DNA from 3 places in the Bacillus sp. ISL-35 genome. Region 1 is predicted to be linked to each of the others. Evidence: riboswitches for the same ligand, from Rfam matches in the RefSeq annotation. Region 1 holds a riboswitch; each other region holds the start of a gene.
The links. Region 1 has a riboswitch for S-adenosylmethionine ahead of metK (methionine adenosyltransferase). Riboswitches for the same ligand answer to the same signal wherever they lie in the genome.
Positions count from the first base shown of each region.

Region 1 (6,075 bases):
TTGGACAAGTTGATGCATTTCGCATAGCAGCCTCCCTCGATATTGAACACGCCGTTAGCTGACCAGCCATGCTCATCATCACCTATCAGACGGCGATTATTATCAGCAGATAAAGTTGTTTTGCCTGTGCCGGATAGTCCGAAGAACAAGGCTACATCGCCTTCGCGGCCCACATTTGCGGAGCAGTGCATCGAAAGGATCCCATTTTCCGGAAGTATATAGTTCATCACAGAGAAAATCGATTTCTTCATTTCGCCAGCATATTCGGTTCCGCCGATCAAGACGACGCGCTGTTCGAAGGAAACGATGATGAAGGTTTCTGAGTTTGTTCCATCAACCTCAGGATCTGCTTTGAAGGTAGGAGCTGAAATGACCGTAAACTCGGATTCATGCTCAGGCAGCTCTTCCTCTGTCGGACGGATGAACAATTGATGGGCAAACAGATTGTGCCAAGCGTATTCATTGATAACCTGGATTGGCAGGCGATATTTCTTATCCGCACCGGCGAAACCCTTGAATACGAAAACTTCCTCTTTATCTTTAAGGAACTTCAATACCTTATTATATAGCTTCGTGAAGGATTCCTCGGAAATCGGCTGGTTGACAGAGCCCCAGTCAATTTTGTCTTTTACGGATTCTTCTTCGACAATGAATTTATCCTTAGGTGAACGGCCAGTGTATTTACCAGTAGTCGCTCTAACTGCACCAGTTGATGTTAAAAGTCCTTCATTGCGGTTCAGGACCTTTTCGACAAGCTGGGGAACAGATAGCTGTACCTGTACATTGTTTCCTTTTAATAATGCTGAAAGTTCATTTGATATTCCTACAACGTTCATCGGAGGATACCTTCCTTTTTAAAAGATTGATAATTTGTAAGTGTTTACATCTCGTTATTAGTATAACACATTGGTTCAATTAATCTATACTAATGATGAAAAAATTACCTTGTACCTAACTTGCGTTATATAATTCTTTCTTTATATAGTCAAGTAAAAGGGGTTGGTTTGACAATTTTTTATGTTAAAGAAATGGTTTCAACAACAATCGACAATTTTGTCGAGAAAATGATTGACATGGCCAGACAGGTTCGTTATGATTTTGATTTGAACGGATACTCTCTTATCCCGAGCTGGTGGAGGGACAGGCCCAATGAAACCCAGCAACCTGCAAACGAGAAAAACAGTCTATGAATGAGCTGATCTTTTCCGGGCAAAGGTGCTAACCTGACGCAAGGGAACTGCCCTTGAACGATAAGAGCGAAAGGCGCGGATTTAAGCATAAACCTTTCCTCACAAATGGAGAGGTTTTTTATATTGCTTTTTTCTGTCCGTTGCATGGAAATGCATCTGGACTGCCTTCTTTGGTGTCATTGCTCCCGTGGGTGAAATTAGGAAAAAAGAAGTTCACCATGAATCTTAAACAAATTTTTCTAATAAAAACTCAGCGTTTATTTCATACTACATAGGGAATGAGTACCGTATCAAACGAGGTCTGTATTGGGACAGCCTCGATCAATTTTTATACATGAGGGAGGAACTCAGATGTCAAACAAACGCCGTTTGTTCACTTCTGAATCAGTAACAGAAGGCCATCCGGATAAAATTTGCGACCAGATTTCTGACGCGATTTTAGATGCGATCCTTGCTAAAGATGCTAACGCACGTGTTGCTGCTGAAACATCAGTTACGACAGGCCTTGTACTAGTTGCAGGCGAAATCACAACATCTACATACGTAGATATTCCGAAAATCGTACGTGAAACAGTCAAGGAAATTGGCTATACTCGCGCGAAGTACGGTTTTGACGCTGAAACTTGCGCAGTTTTGACTTCAATCGACGAGCAGTCTGCTGACATCGCAATGGGTGTTGACCAGGCGCTAGAAGCACGTGAAGGCCAAATGTCCGATGCTGAAATCGAAGCAATCGGGGCTGGTGATCAGGGCTTGATGTTCGGTTTTGCGTGCAACGAAACGAAAGAGCTTATGCCTCTTCCGATTTCATTGGCACATAAAATTTCCCGCCGCCTGACTGAAGTGCGCAAGGAAGAAATCCTTCCATACCTTCGTCCGGACGGAAAAACTCAGGTAACGGTGGAATACGATGAGAACGACAAGCCAGTCCGCATCGATACAATCGTTATCTCCACTCAGCACCACCCAGAAGTTTCGCTAGAGCAAATCCAGCGCAACCTTAAAGAACATGTCATCAACCCTGTCGTACCGGCAGAATTGATTGACGAAAATACTAAATACTTCATCAACCCAACTGGCCGTTTCGTAATCGGCGGACCACAGGGGGATGCTGGTCTTACTGGCCGTAAAATCATCGTTGATACTTACGGCGGATACGCTCGCCACGGCGGAGGCGCATTCTCTGGTAAGGATCCTACAAAAGTTGACCGTTCAGCTGCATACGCTGCACGTTATGTTGCGAAGAACATCGTGGCTGCGGGCCTTGCAGAAAAAGTTGAAGTACAGCTTGCATACGCAATCGGCGTTGCCCGTCCGGTATCCATCTCAATCGATACGTTCGGAACAGGCAAGGTAAGCGAAGATGTATTGATCGATGTTGTTGAAAACAACTTCGACCTTCGTCCTGCTGGAATCATCAACATGCTTGACCTGCGCAAGCCAATCTACAAGCAGACAGCTGCTTACGGACACTTCGGCCGTTCTGACGTTGACCTTCCATGGGAGCGTACAGACAAGGCAGAGGCACTTCGCACTCAGGCTCAAGGAAAATAAAAAGTACAAAGGGAGTTGCATAGAAATATGTAACTCCCTTTATTATTTGCCGTCTAATTAGGGGAGCTCCAAGATAGGTTCAAAGGTTTGCACCTGGTCCAAAAGGTGTAAAATAGAGTATTACCTTAAATTTCCCTCAGATTTTACTGCAAAAATTTTGCGTTTAATGGTAGTATTAGATGGTATGTTTTTAGCTAGTAAAATCACTGGAAAATCACAATAAATTTTTTCTGAAATGGAGAAGGTGAAGTACATAATGTGTGGCTTTATCGGTTGTGTACATGAAAATGCACAAGAATTCAGCAGCGATGACAAGCAGCTGTTTAAAAATATGAATGATATCATCACCCACCGCGGGCCTGATGATGATGGGTATTTCTATGATGAGCATATCCAGTTCGGCTTCCGCCGTCTGAGCATCATCGACCTTGAGGCTGGCCATCAGCCATTGACGTATGAAAATGAACGCTATTGGATCATTTTCAACGGGGAAATCTACAACTATCTTGAACTTCGTGAAGAGTTGATTGAAGAAGGACTGACTTTCGAAACACACTCTGATACTGAGGTCATCATCGCCCTATACAGCCATCTTAAGGAGCAGGCTGTTGACAAGCTGCGCGGAATGTTCGCATTTGTCATCTGGGATAAGCAGGAAAAGGTTCTTTACGGTGCGCGTGACCATTTTGGTATCAAGCCATTCTTCTATTTTGAAGATGAAAATCGTACTTTCTTCGGTTCTGAAAAGAAGAGCATTTTGCTTGCACTGCAGAACGATGTGATTGATTATAAGGCACTGCAGCACTATTTGACTTATCAATTCGTTCCAGAACCTAACACAATGTCTGAAGGCATCTACAAGCTTGAGCCAGGGCATTATTTTACAAAGAAAATCGGTTCGCCGATGGAAATCAAGCGTTATTGGAAAGCGAGCTTCTCGCCAATCCACAAATCTGAGGATGAATTCACGAAGGAGATCAGGGATGTCCTGTTCGAATCGGTGAAAATCCACATGCGCAGTGATGTGCCGGTTGGTTCTTTCCTTTCAGGCGGAATTGATTCTTCCATCATCGCGTCAATTGCAAAGCAATATCATCCTGGAATCAAGACATTCTCTGTCGGATTTGAGCAGAATGGCTTCAGTGAAATTGATGTCGCGAAGGAAACTGCTGAGCGACTGGGTGTTGAAAACATCAGCTATGTGATCAGTCCGCAGGAATATATGGATGAACTCCCTAAAATCATGTGGCATATGGATGACCCGCTAGCCGACCCGGCAGCTATACCATTGTATTTCGTAGCGCGTGAAGCAAGGAAGCATGTAACGGTTGTCCTTTCAGGTGAAGGTGCCGATGAATTGTTCGGAGGCTATAATATTTACCGCGAACCTCAGGACCTCGAGGTTTTCAATAAGATTCCCGGAGTAGGGAAGGCGATGCTTAAGGGCATCTCAAAAATGATGCCAGAGGGCATGAAAGGCAAGAGCTTTATCGAGCGCGGCGTGACTCCGATGGAGGAGCGTTATATCGGAAATGCGAAGATGTTCACGGAAAAAGAGAAGAGCGAGCTGCTGCATGTTTATAACGGCCAGTACGATTACAGAGATGTAACGAAGCCATTATACCGCGAAAGCAGAGGCTACGATCCGGTTGATACAATGCAATACATCGATATCCATACATGGATGCGCGGCGATATTTTATTAAAAGCTGATAAAATGACGATGGCTCATTCTTTGGAGCTTCGCGTACCATTCTTGGATAAGGTTGTTTTTGAAACAGCTTCAAAGATTCCGACAAGCCTGAAGACAGCGAATAATACAACGAAGTATATTTTGCGAAAAGCGGCAGAAGGAGTGGTTCCTGACCACGTTCTTACCCGCAAGAAACTCGGCTTCCCGGTGCCAATCAGACACTGGCTGAAAAATGAAATGAACGACTGGGCAAAGAACATCATTAAGGAAAGCAACACAGAGCATCTCATCAATAAGTCTTACGTTTTAAGGCTGTTGGATGAACACTGCCAGAACAAGGCGGATAACAGCCGTAAAATCTGGACAGTTCTGATGTTCATGATGTGGCATGATGTGTATGTCGAAAAAAAATACTCCTTCCAGAAGGAGTATGAGGCTCAAAAAGTATTGCAGTCCTAAAAATCAGGGAAGGTAGGTGATGGCCTGCCTTCCCATCTGCACCCAGGCTTCTGCGAAGTCCTTAATGGGTGCTTTTTTATTTTTTTCAACCGTCAAAGGATCGTTGAAGTAGATGAAGTTTTCGTCATAGCCTGTCACCAGGACGGAATGCTCTTTTGTTGTAACTTTGACATGTCCATTTGGTGTGTACCATGTCTGAAAAAAACTGTCGTCCAGCTTTTTGTATTCAGTGTTAATGATCACCCAAACTGGCCTGCCATCTGACAGGTGGGTTTTCAACTCCTGGAATTCTGCACCGGTCAGATCTTTTATTTTGTCTGGAAGATACTTTTCTGCCAGTTCAGCAATTGGCTTATGATAGACTCCGAGCCCCGGTTCTGTGTATGTGTACATGTTGCCGACAAAGCCCTCATTCGGGTCGCCAAAATAGATTTTTCCATCATTGAGGCGGTACTCAGCCGGGTTTTTCCTGACTTCACTGGCGAGTGTCAGCTTGTCCACTTGTACACCCTGATGAATGAGGAGCATGGCCAGGCTCGTGACCTCACATCCTCTCGGGAGCTCAGGCATTTGCCAGATGGTCGGTGCCTCCAAGAGTACCTGCTTTTTGATGGGGATGATCTTAGGTTCGCTCTCTTCTGTGGGAGCAGGTGCCTTTTCTGCCCTGGGTACAGGCTCATCAAGCCAGTCTTTCACCGACTGTACAGCCTGGGCTACATGTGAAGCCTGCAGGTTCTCGAGGAGGAAAGCACCAACGATTGAAGTAAAAACAAACAGGAACATCAGGATGGATTTCATCATGCTATTTTGTTTTCGGATCAATATATAAAACATGAGCAGCAATGGGATAATTGCTGCAAGAGGTAAATACAGTTTGTCCACATCCATCACCCCGTCCGCATATTTCGAAAATAATAGGGTATATTATATTATTTAGTATCGGACTGGTGAGGGAGTTTTTTTAGCAAATCATTCACCTTTGTTCTTCAAACTTTTATAGTATTGTCCTTTTTCGGCGTACTCTCTGGAAATACGTTCCATATCCTGGATATCGTCTTCGTTCAATTCACGGATGACTTTTGCCGGACGTCCGAAAGCAAGTGTATTGGGCGGAATCTTCTTTCCCTGCGGAACAAGGCTGCCGGCACCGATAAAAGCGCCTTCGCCGATTTCAGCCTG
Region 1 covers NZ_JAGGQK010000013.1:60,840-66,914, reverse strand. The annotation lists gene pckA (phosphoenolpyruvate carboxykinase (ATP)) at 1-836, opposite strand, end outside; SAM riboswitch class I at 1,117-1,257, shown strand; gene metK (methionine adenosyltransferase) at 1,542-2,744, shown strand; gene asnB (asparagine synthase (glutamine-hydrolyzing)) at 3,001-4,896, shown strand; gene J7E38_RS17380 (C39 family peptidase) at 4,900-5,769, opposite strand; gene J7E38_RS17375 (gamma carbonic anhydrase) at 5,866-6,075, opposite strand, start outside.

Region 2 (6,075 bases), on a different contig from region 1:
ATATCATCTCAAATGCGTATTCAATGGAATCTGCAGTTCTTCGTACAGAAAAAGCAATCGCAAAAGATGGCGTAGAGAAGAGCAAGCAAAAGCTTCTTTACACACAAATCTTCTGCCAGGAAGCATTCAATGAAATCGAGCGAGACGCAAAGGAAACACTTGTGGCTACAGAAGAAGGCGACGCACTTCGCATGCTGACTTCCGCATTGCGCAAGTTCACAAGACACACTCCAATCAACGTCATCGCGAAGAAGCGTGAAGCAGCTGAAAAGCTGATCGATGCAGAACGCTTTATCGTTTAAAAACTGATTTAACCGAACACTCCTTTCCATTCCGGGAGGAGTGTTTTTGCTAATCTTTTTAAAAAGGCAGGATTTTTGCAAACATTGTTGAATTTAATAAAAGGATGTTAAAATTAAAGGGTTGATCAGGCACTGAATGATAGTATTTCACCTTGATAATATGTTACTATCCGTTTAGAGGGTTTAATCTATGGGATACTAGCAAAGGGTGGTGAAATCATGGAAAAAACGTTTTATTGGTACCCTAAATGTGGTACATGCAGGAATGCGAAGAAATGGCTGGACCAGCATGAAGTTGCCTATAACGAAGTACATATTGTAGAAAATCCGCCATCCCAGTCACAGCTGGAAGAAATGTTGGAGAAAAGCGGCCTCGAAATCAAGAAGTTTTTTAACACAAGCGGCCAAAAATATCGTGAGCTTGGGTTGAAAGACAAGGTCAAGACGGCTTCCAGTAGTGAATTGCTGGAACTGCTGGCATCTGACGGTATGCTCATCAAACGCCCGCTGATGACAGATGGCGAAAAAGTGACCGTTGGTTTCAAAGAAGATGAGTATGAAAAAGCATGGCTGTAATTTTGGTCCCATCGATATTAATCGATAGAGATATACAATTGGAGGGATAGTCAATGAATACACCAAAAGATTTACGTTATTCAGCAGAACACGAATGGGTAAAAGTTGAAGGAGAAAAGGTTCGCGTGGGCATTACTGATTTCGCGCAATCCGAGCTAGGTGACATCGTATTCGTCGAACTTCCAGAAGTCGGAGACGAGATCACTCTGGACCAGCCTTTTGGAAGCGTTGAATCAGTAAAGACCGTATCTGAGCTATATGCACCAGTGAGCGGCAAGGTTGTTGAAATCAACGAAGAACTGAACGACAGCCCTGAATTCGTTAACGAATCTCCATATGAAAAAGCATGGATGATTACAGTTGAACTGACAGACAGCAGTGAAGTAGAAAAGCTGATGACACCAGAACAATACGAAGAAATGATCAAAGAATAAGATTCGCCGACGCCTTGAGCTTTCAAGGCGTTTTTCATTTCCCACTCTTGAAAAACTCCTTCATTTTTCCATCACTTCATTCCAGCAGTTCGGACAAACTAATGTTAATGACTATTTAAAAAGGGTGAAAAATCATGGCGTTGAACCAGCAAAAAGTTGAAATCACAGACAGGGTAACAGGAAAACTGGAAAATGGCCAGATTCGACTTTACCTTGAAAATGAGCCTATTGGAAACATCCAGCTTCCAGAAGGTATCCAGATGAAACTGGATCATCATTATGAAGCGGAACAGAATAAGATTTACCAGCATGTATCAGTACCGGACCAATCAGAGCCACGGTACACTGATTGTGACGAAGGCGGCTGGTGCTAAAAAGGAACAGCGGCCAGCCTGGCCGCTGTTTTTTTAGCTGTTATCTGGTAAAGTCAGGAATAAAATCAAGGTACGGCACATAGAATTCCTTTTACTACCTGTTGAAGTTCATAGTGGACTAAATCTTTGCAATCTCCGAAAGAAACAGTAACAATAGAATTAATACAAGTAAACAGCACAATTTATTTAATAATGTTTATAATGTTGTAAAGTAATTATTTTCTGGTGCATAGGTGGTTATGGCGATGGACGAAAATCACAAGGTGATCATAGTAGAAGGTTCGTCAGACAAAAAGAAAGTACAGACCGTGCTGAAGGAGCCAGTGGAAATAATCTGCACGAATGGGACGATCGGCGTTTCAAAGCTTGATGAGCTGATTGATTCGCTTTTTGATAGAGATGTCTATATCCTCGTAGATGCAGATGCATCAGGCGAAAAGCTGAGAAAGCAATTTAAAAGGGAATTTCCTGAGGCGAACCATCTTTACATTGACAGGATGTACCGGGAAGTGGCAACCGCACCGGAAAACCACCTGGCTACTGTTTTAATCGGAGCAAATATTGATGTTCATGCAGAGTACTTAGAAAAAGGATGACTTAAATGGAAGACTGGACCAGGACTGATATCGAAACATTCCTTGCCGAAAAACAAACAGGGTACCTATACTTTTACACACCAATGTGCGGAACCTGTCAGGTAGCAAGCAAGATGCTGACAGTGATTGAACAGCTCCTGCCTGATCTCCCATCAGGGAAAGCCGATTTGAACTTCCTGCCTGAAATGGCAGAACGTTTTGAAATAGAAAGTGTACCATGTCTTTTTGTCTTGAGAAATGGTGTGGTACAGGAGAAAATCTATGCTTTTCATTCTGTTCCGTATCTTTTTGAAAAATTGAAAGAGTTGAAAGGGTAATTAGAAACGGCTTGGCCGTTTTTTTTTTTTTGGGCTTTGGCTAGTGAAAAAATTCTAATTCCCCGTTCAAATCTTATGGATCATAACGAAAAGAGACAACCTTGAAAAACATTTACATTTCATACCAAACGGTTTATATTTAGAGTATCGAAATAACCGAGGAGCGAAATAAAAATGGCTCTTTATCAAGAATGGGCAGACCAAATCAAAAGCTATAATCGCAACATAAAGTTGACCTTCCTGGCAAACATACTCACTCAAATTGGGCTGGGGATTTTTATGGTGATTTATAATTTCTACATACGAGAGCTGGGATTCAATGAACTGGTTAACGGGAAAGTGATTTCGATGACCTCTCTTGCAACGGCACTGGTACTCATTCCGGCAGGGGTTATGAGTGACAGGGCTGGCCGGAAAAAGCTGATGCTGTTTGGAGCAATCTCGACAGGGATGATTTTATTTACACGGAGCATGGTTGAGACCCAGGCACTGTTGATCCTGTTTGCATTTGGTACTGGTCTTGCGTCCGCTTTTATCCAGGTTTCCATCATTCCGTGGCTGGCAGAAAACTCCCAACCTGAACAGCGTGTGCATCTCTTCAGCATTCACTTTGCGGCAATGACAGCGGCCAATGTTGTCGGAAGCCTTTTGGGAGGGATCCTTACAGATGTGTTTTCTTTGTTCCTCCCTGAATTGGAGAGTATCCGTTTCACGCTGGTCGCTGGTTCCGCACTGTTTCTGGCCGCACTTCTTCCCATTGCCCGGCTTAGGGAAGTACGGACAGAAAAACGGACCGACAGAAAGTTCATGGATTTAAAAAGAGGAATCCCATATAAAGCGAGCCTTAAAATCATCATTCTATTTGCTGTCGCACAGCTGATGATCGGTTTCGGTGCTGGCTTGGTCATCCCATACTTGAATCTTTACTTCGCTGACCGGTTCATGGCATCCAATTCACTAATTGGTCTGGTCATTTCACTTGGACAGGGAGCAACTGCAGTAGCCATGATCATTGGTCCGATGGTGGTGCGCAAGCTTGGGGAAGTGAAAGCAGTCGTTGTCCTGCAAATGCTCTCCCTCCCGTTTTTGCTGCTTACTGCTTACACACAGCATTTCTGGCTTGCTGCCCTTGGCTTTTTATTTCGACAGGCCCTTATGAACGCAGGGAATCCCATTCAAATGTCGTTAATGATGTCGAAGGTTGATGATTCAATGAAAGGATTGGCCAACTCTGTGAATCAAATGGTATTTAATCTTGGATGGGCGATTATGGGACCGGTTTCGACCGGAATCGTTTTGAAATACGGTTCCTACTGGGGATATGCGACGGTTTTCACCATCACTGCAGGTCTTTATTTAGTCGGGTCATCTTACTTCTTCTTTGTATTCAAGACAATGGACAAAACAAAATCCGTCATCTCAGCCACTAAGCCAGCTTAATTACTGTATTTCTTTGGATATATTTCTCGGGAAATGAAAGACAATGGCGAAATATCATTCGTTATTGTCTTTTTTTATGTTTGTTATGTTGTTAACCGCTTATTAGCGAAGTATTTGTCGAAGGATTCCAACAGGTTTTTCCCCTTGCAAAAAAGAAATAGTTAGGTAAGGGAGTTGAGCGGCATGCGGGAATCTATTGAACTTTTTGCGAATGAAGTTGGCGGTAAGGCTCATATACTGCAATTGATCAAAAAACTCGATCTTTGCTTAAAATTACAGTCAGAAAAGGAAGAAGTATACCTGGCATTCAAGGGGGGACGAGCGGAACTCCTAACAAGCAATCTCGGTTCTCAATTCCAGATCACAATCATAGGAAGTGAGACCAGCCTTTCTGGACTCTTGAAAGGGGAGTTCAAACTGAGGCAAGGAATCAGATGGGGATATTATTCCGTAGAAGACGGTCCGTTCAGAGATCTATTGGTCCTGGAGTCGATTTTCTATCTTGCCAGACCAATCTCCGCTTAATTTATTCTGAAAAATCTTAATATATTGACTTTAAATGCATGGAAATGATATTATCACTTTAACGCAATAAAACGAACTGAATATTCTTATCCAGAGAGGCGGAGGGACTGGCCCGATGAAGCCCGGCAACCGGTTGTTAAACACGGTGCTAATTCCTGCAGAGTGTAGACTCTGAAAAGATAAGGAGAGTTGATAAATGACCCTCTTCTTAAGAAGAGGGTTTTTTGTATCACCTTTCCATTAATTTTCAAGATAGGAGAGATGGAGATGGCAAGTGAGCAAAAAAACTACAGAATCGAAACAATTGGTGTCCACGGAGGACAATCACCAGACCCGGTAACTGGAGCGAGGGCAGTGCCAATCTACTCAAGCAATGCTTTTCAATTTGAGAACACGGATCATGCAGCCGATTTATTCGCACTCAAGGAGCCTGGCTATATTTACTCGCGAATCCATAATCCTACCGTCACGGCACTGGAGGAAAAAGTAGCCTTGCTTGAGGGAGGCGTGGGTGCGCTCGCCCTATCCAGCGGGATGTCTGCGATTACGATGGCTATTTTGAATATTGCCCATGCAGGGGATGAAATCGTTGCAGCCTCTAACCTGTACGGAGGGACTTACAATCTATTTGCCGTAACCTTGCCGAAATACGGAATCAACGTTCACCTGGTGGACCCTGATGACCCTGAAAATTTCAGGAAGGCAATTACTCCTAAAACCAAGGCGGTCTACGCGGAAACAATCGGAAATCCAAGTCTCAGGGTATTGGATATTGAAGCGGTTGCGGATATTGCCCATGATGCTGGTGTTCCGTTGATCATCGATAATACATTTGCGACTCCATATCTATGCCGCCCGATTGAACATGGCGCAGACGTCGTCATTCACTCAGCTACCAAGTGGCTTTTAGGAAACGGTACAGTCATGGGTGGAATCATCGTCGATGGAGGAAAATTCGACTGGAGATCCCCTAAGTACCCTGGTTTCAATGAACCGGACTCCAGCTACCATGATATCGTTTATAGTGAAGCGATTGGGGCAGCCGCATATATTGTTAAGGCGAGGGTCCAGCTGCTGCGCGACCTTGGCCCGGCCATCAGCCCGCAGAGTGCCTTCCAATTCAATCTTGGAATCGAAACATTGCATGTCCGCATGAAAGAGCATGTCGCCAATACGCGTAAAATAGTAGACTATCTTGAGTCACACCCAGCTGTTACCTGGGTCACCTACCCTGGACATGACTCTCACCCTGATAAGCATTTGGCAGACCGCTACCTTCCAAAAGGTGCAGGATCAGTTGTGGTATTTGGCATCGAGGGCGGCAGGGAAGCTGGAGCAAAACTGATCAACTCATTGACACTATGGTCCCATGTTGCCAATGTCGGCGATGCGAAGAGCCTGGTTATCCACCCTGCAAGCACAACACATCAGCAACTTGATTCAGATGGACTTAAAGCAGCAGGAGTACCGGAGGATCTGATCCGTCTTTCTGTCGGGATTGAAAATGTTGA
Region 2 covers NZ_JAGGQK010000004.1:491,563-497,637, forward strand. The annotation lists gene J7E38_RS08360 (acyl-CoA dehydrogenase family protein) at 1-302, shown strand, start outside; gene J7E38_RS08365 (arsenate reductase family protein) at 522-878, shown strand; gene gcvH (glycine cleavage system protein GcvH) at 932-1,312, shown strand; gene J7E38_RS08375 (YusG family protein) at 1,447-1,686, shown strand; gene J7E38_RS08380 (toprim domain-containing protein) at 1,926-2,282, shown strand; gene J7E38_RS08385 (thioredoxin family protein) at 2,288-2,599, shown strand; gene J7E38_RS08390 (MFS transporter) at 2,774-4,039, shown strand; gene J7E38_RS08395 (hypothetical protein) at 4,223-4,564, shown strand; SAM riboswitch class I at 4,648-4,750, shown strand; gene J7E38_RS08400 (O-acetylhomoserine aminocarboxypropyltransferase/cysteine synthase family protein) at 4,832-6,075, shown strand, end outside.
Region 2: it holds a riboswitch for S-adenosylmethionine, as region 1 does, so the genes downstream of both, J7E38_RS08400 (O-acetylhomoserine aminocarboxypropyltransferase/cysteine synthase family protein) here and metK (methionine adenosyltransferase) in region 1, are expected to answer to the same signal.

Region 3 (6,075 bases), on a different contig from region 1:
TCCAGGAAGGAGGCCTTCGTTTGCAAACTCAAAAGAAAGGACAGCCCCAGGACCACCCGCCTGCTGAGCTTGAAGGTCCGACTGAGCATGACTTGCCAGGCCTGGGTAAAATACATTCTTGATTAAAGGCTGGCCTTTTAGAAATTGTGCAATCTTCCTTGCACTTTCCTGGGATTGGTCCATCCTTACAGATAATGTCTTCATTCCTCTCATCACCAGCCAGGCATCCTGGACACCGAGGACTGCGCCGAAGGAGTTCTGAAGGGAATATAGCTTGTTTGCCAATTTTTCATCCTTTACAACCGCCAGGCCAGCAACTGTGTCACTGTGGCCGGACAGAAACTTTGTGGCGCTATGAAGCACGATATCAGCTCCCAGATCCAGTGGCCGCTGGAGGTAGGGGGTCATGAAGGTATTGTCCACAAAAGTATAGGCTCCATGCTTTTTGGCAATTGAGCTAAGTGCACGGATATCCGTTATTTTTAATAAAGGGTTCGAAGGTGTTTCTGCATAGAGCAATGCGGTGTGAGGGCGGATCGCCTGTTCCACGGCATTTAGGTCTGTCATGTCCACAAATGTGTGTTCAATTCCAAAACGGTTCAGAACCTGAGTTACCATCCTGTATGTACCACCGTAAACATCCTCGGTAATCACTACATGGTCTCCCTGCGAAAGCAGCATAAAGGCAGTAGAAATCGCAGCCATACCCGATGAAAAAGCAAATCCCCTGACACCGCCCTCCAATTCTGCGATTATATCCTCTAGAGCTTCTCTGGTAGGGTTGAGGCTGCGGCTGTAATCATATTTTCCAAAGTGATCGATAGAAGACTGATGGAAGGTAGAAGCGTGCTGGATTGGAACACTTACTCCGCCAGTTGCAGGATCCACCTTATATTTATTATGGAGCAGCTGGGTTTCGAAGGTATATGGATGGCTCATTTAACTCCAGCCTCCTCAATCGCTTTCTTAAGTGCCGCTTGCAAATCATCAATCAAATCATCACAGTCCTCAATTCCGACAGAGAATCGCAACAGCCGGTCACAAACGCCGGTTTGTTCACGGACTTCAGCCGGAATATCAGCATGTGTCTGTGTAGCTGGGTAGGTAATGAAACTTTCAACGCCTCCAAGACTTTCTGCAAAAGTGATCGTGGAAAGACTTTTTAAAAACGGATTGACCATGGCAGGAGACTGGACGCGGAACGAAATCATTCCGCCTCTGCCGGGATAAAGGACATCCTTTACGGCTTCATGATTCTCCAAGAATTCAACCAGTGCCGTGGCATTCCGCTCATGCCGCTCCATCCTTAATGACAATGTCTTCATGCCGCGAAGGAGAAGCCAAGAATCGAACGGGCTTAACACCGCTCCGCCCCCATTATGATGGAGGAAAAGGGAATCACAGATTTTTTCGCCCCTGGCAACGATCAATCCTGCCAGCACATCATTATGGCCGCCAAGGTATTTCGTCGCACTGTGGATCACAATATCCGCACCTAGAGTCAATGGTTTTTGCAGAAGGGGAGTGTAGAAGGTATTATCCACGATCAGCAATATCTCGTTCTCTTTCGCTATTTGCGCGATCGCCTGGATATCAGCCTGTTCCATCAAAGGATTTGTCGGTGTTTCCACAAACAGCGCCTTCGTATTAGGATTGATGGCTGCTTTGATTTCATTTAAATTAGACATGTCTGCGTATGTACTAAGTAATCCCCATTTTTTGAAACCTTGCTCAAGAAGCCTGTAAGTACCTCCGTATAAATCTTTTGAGACAATCCATTCATCGCCAGACTGGAATAACGAGAGAACGGTCCAAATTGCCGCCATTCCGGAACTGCATGCATATCCCCGTGTGCCTTCTTCAAGATCGGCAATCGCCTTTTCCAAAATTTCGCGAGTTGGGTTGCCGGTACGGACATAATCGTAACCGCTGGACTGTCCAATCCCTTCATGACGATACGCTGTCGTTAAATAAATGGGAGGATTCACCGCACCAGTTGCAGATTCACTCCTATTGCCTAGCTGTGCTAACTTGGTATCAATTTTCACCAATATACTCACTCCTAATGATTGATTGGCAGGAGGCAATGTTTGTTTTAAAAATGATCGCTTTTAAACTAGTAACTCACAGAATAATTGCGAAAAATGAAAACTAAAAACAAAAAAGCCTTCTCAAGAAGAAGACTTTTAAAATATCAGCCAACTTCTTATCTGCCAAGTTTTTAAAAAACTTGCTGGAATTAGCACCTTTTCAACAAAGTTGATGGTTGCTGAAGCTTCATTGGGCCAGGACCCTCAGCTTCTCTCGATAAGATTACATAAATTGAATTATTAAATTTCTCTAAATATTAACGCTGTTATAGAAGATTGTCAATCATTTAATTAAAGCGGTGAAGTATTGGTGATTGAACTTACTGCAGAAGATAGCCGGACAAAGGCGTTTATCGATAATGGCGTGTGTCACAAAATAGGATTTTGATTTTGTACGAGAATCATGAGGGACAACAGGCCTCAAAAGGAGGGATTGCAGACCAAAAATTTAGGAATCCATAAAAGAGGGCACCAATAAAGGAGATTGGGGACCAAAAATCTAGGGATATTATAAAAAAGGTCACCAATGCAGCATTTGACCTTAATCGGAAAACAACGGTTTTTCAAAAGGGACCACATAAAAAGACTGGCTCTCCTCGAACAAGAGCCAGTCTGAATGAATATGAAGCTATTAGTTTATTCCCACTGCATCAAAAGCTTTATTGACTGCATCGACTTCTGGAGAAGTTGATCCGTACAGGTCTTTAGCAGCTTGTACAGCTCCAGCACGCGCCTGGCTGAAGTTCGTTGAAGATGTGTAATAGACCGTGTTTGCACGATAGAAGATTGCACCCAATTTTTCAGTACCGACTCCAGAAACCGTCACACCGTAATGTGTGCCGCCCTGGCTAAGAAGGTAGGCCGCTTTGTTGATGATTCCGCTGTTTGTGTGGACTCCGCCATTATCGGACGTTCCAGTATAACGCTTGGAGTAGTGATCTGGATCGCCGTATTTGGTCGGGTCGCTCATGGAGCGGAGTGCGTCACCAGTCTTGTTTGGTGTATAGATGTCTTCGCCGATTTCGAAATCAGGATTATTGTTGTCATGGAATTCAGCGAGTGTACCGAAGATATCCGAAATCGCTTCGTTCAGTGCGCCCGATTCATACTGGTAAACCAGATCCGAACTAAAATCTGTCACAGCGTGAGTCAATTCATGCGCGACAACATCAAGGCCTCCGGAAAGCGGGATGAAGGTAGTTCCATCGCCGTCACCATAAACCATTTGCTGCCCGTTCCAGAAAGCATTGTTGTAACTTCTGCTATAGTGAACAGTGGATTTCAGTGCTGCTCCTTTGTTGTCATACGAATTCCGGCCAAACTTGTTTTTATAGTAATCATAAGTCAGACCTGCATAGTAATGAGCATCCACTGCCGCACCATCATAGGATGCATTCAAATTATTATCGGCATCAGCCCAAAGGGTACCTGGAGTCCTTTGACGGTTTTGTGCATCGTAAGTGAATATACCATTTCCACGAGTATTGTCCTGTAGGTAATAAGAACCATTCGAAAGTAGAGTATTCAATGATTTCTGGTCGCCCAGCACCCCGACACCAGAACCAACAGTATTAGTACCGGTTAAAGAAGGATTGACTTTGCCGGCAGTATGAATGGCATTGTACTTATTAATGATTTCACCTGTTACCGCATTGATAAAGTACTGGTAATTGCCAGGTTCCGGACTGAGGAAGTTCAATGTCACATGGTAGGCATATACTGCCTGGTCCTCAGCAGGAAAAACAACCAATTCAGCAGATGGAGCTGCTTCGTAATCTGGTTTGAAGCCAAGATCTTTTTCAGCTGCTGCAATTGCATCTCTCTGTGACTTCTTATTTGAGGCCTTTACTAGCTTTTCGCCCAAGCCTTTGCTGACAGTACCGCTGAAGACTTGAAGCACTCCTGATTCATCCACTCGGGCAGCCTGGTCAGCTCCCCAGACAGGAACACCGTTAAATACTTGCTGAAGGCGGACTACATCTCCGCCAAGCTGATCTGTTTCCTGTGATTTGACTACGAAACTATCATTTGCACTGAGGTTATATTTTCCTTTTGAAGAATTTAAATATCCAAGAACAACATCCTTTGCTGCTTTTTCCGATGGATTAGTCAGATTGCCTGCAACAAATTCAGGTGATCCATGTGTTTTTGTGAATTTCTTGGCTGGAGAATCTGCTGATGGTGCTGCAAAGCCCGTAGCTGCAACCATTCCGCTCAATGCCAAGCTTGCTGTTAAACTTAATGATACGACTTTCTTCTTCAAATGAACTCCTCCTAAAATCGAATTCTAGCTAATAAAAATTAGTAGATTATCATAGTTATACTTTAGTTGTCTGAACATTTCAACAATGAAGTCTAAAAATGTCGAATCACCATGTTGGGAAAATTTTTTGGGGGGATAATTGGAATTTTTATTAAGCAACCTTACATTCATTAAATAATCATTTATCCTTTTTTTAAAAAGAAGTCAGAATTTATTGACTAATCAACTAATATATTTTTATTATTAAGTTGTAGTACCAACTCATAAAAAGGGAGGGTTAATTAAATGAATTCTTTATGGTTAGCTGTAATCGGAATGATTGTATTTGCGATTGGCTACCGCTTCTATTCTAAGTGGGTAGCTGAAAAGATTTACCGTCTTGATCCGAACTATGTGACACCGGCACACCAGTATTCAGATGGCGTGGACTTTGTTCCAACAAAGAAAATGATCCTTTGGGGACACCATTTTACGTCTGTAGCCGGGGCTGCACCAATTGTTGGGCCGGCAATCGCTGTGTACTGGGGCTGGCTTCCTGCATTCCTGTGGGTTACTTTAGGTACGGTCTTTGCAGCAGGTGTGCACGACTTTGGAACTCTGGTTCTTTCCGTCAGGAATAAGGGGCAATCAGTAGGTACAATCACAAACAAGCTGATTGGCAAACGTGCAAAAATCATGTTCTTATTCATTATTTTAATACTTGTTTTGATGGTCAACGCCGTTTTTGCATGGGTAATAGCGAACTTGTTTGTCAGCTTCCCAGCAAGCGTCCTGTCAATATTCCTGCAAATTCCGCTTGCAATCTGGATTGGCTACGCTGTTTATAAAAAGAAAAAAGGGATGCTTCTGCCTTCCTTGGTAGCGCTTGTCGTCATGTATGGAGCAGCCGTTCTTGCCAGTCGTGTACCAGTATTGCAAATCGATTTAGTGAAATACTTCGGCGGTGCCGATAATACCGTCATGTTCGGTTTAAGCGGCGTATCAATGGCATTCTTTGTATGGATCCTTGTACTGATGGTTTATGTATATATCGCTTCAACTCTGCCGGTTTGGAAGCTTCTCCAGCCTCGCGATTATATCAATTCACACCAGTTGGTTGTGGGCTTATTCATCCTATATGCAGGCCTTGTTTTCTTACAGCCTGATGTTACTGCTCCGGCAATGAATGCAGCGGCAACCGATGTTTCCTGGTTCCCGTTATTGTTCATTACCATTGCTTGCGGAGCCATTTCCGGATTCCATGGACTTGTTTCTTCAGGGACATCATCCAAGCAACTGGAAAAAGAAACTGACGCCCGCTTTGTTGGCTATGCAGGTGCAGTAGGTGAAGGTATTCTCGCTTTGATCGCCATTATTTCAGTTGTCACCGTCTTTGCAACTAAAGCTGACTTTAGTGCTGCATATTCAAGTTTTGCAGCTGCAAGCTCTGGAGGTCTTGGCAACTTCATCAATGGTGCTGCCCAGCTTGCGACTGGAATTTGGATTCCTGCAGACATCGCAAGGACTATCGTATCGATCATTGTGGTCAGCTTTGCTGCTACCACTCTTGATACTTCGGTAAGATTGATGCGTTACATCATTGCTGAAATTGGAAGTGAATATAATGTCCAGTCTTTGACTAATCCTCATGTAGCTACAACAGTTGCAGTTGTTTCCAGTGCGGCGCTAGTATTACTGCCAAAAGGTCCAAACGGGTTTGGTTCTGGTGGATATTTATTGTGG
Region 3 covers NZ_JAGGQK010000006.1:257,518-263,592, forward strand. The annotation lists gene metC (cystathionine beta-lyase) at 1-939, opposite strand, end outside; gene J7E38_RS10690 (methionine biosynthesis PLP-dependent protein) at 936-2,051, opposite strand; SAM riboswitch class I at 2,204-2,314, opposite strand; gene J7E38_RS10695 (M4 family metallopeptidase) at 2,722-4,353, opposite strand; gene J7E38_RS10700 (carbon starvation CstA family protein) at 4,639-6,075, shown strand, end outside.
Region 3: it holds a riboswitch for S-adenosylmethionine, as region 1 does, so the genes downstream of both, J7E38_RS10690 (methionine biosynthesis PLP-dependent protein) here and metK (methionine adenosyltransferase) in region 1, are expected to answer to the same signal.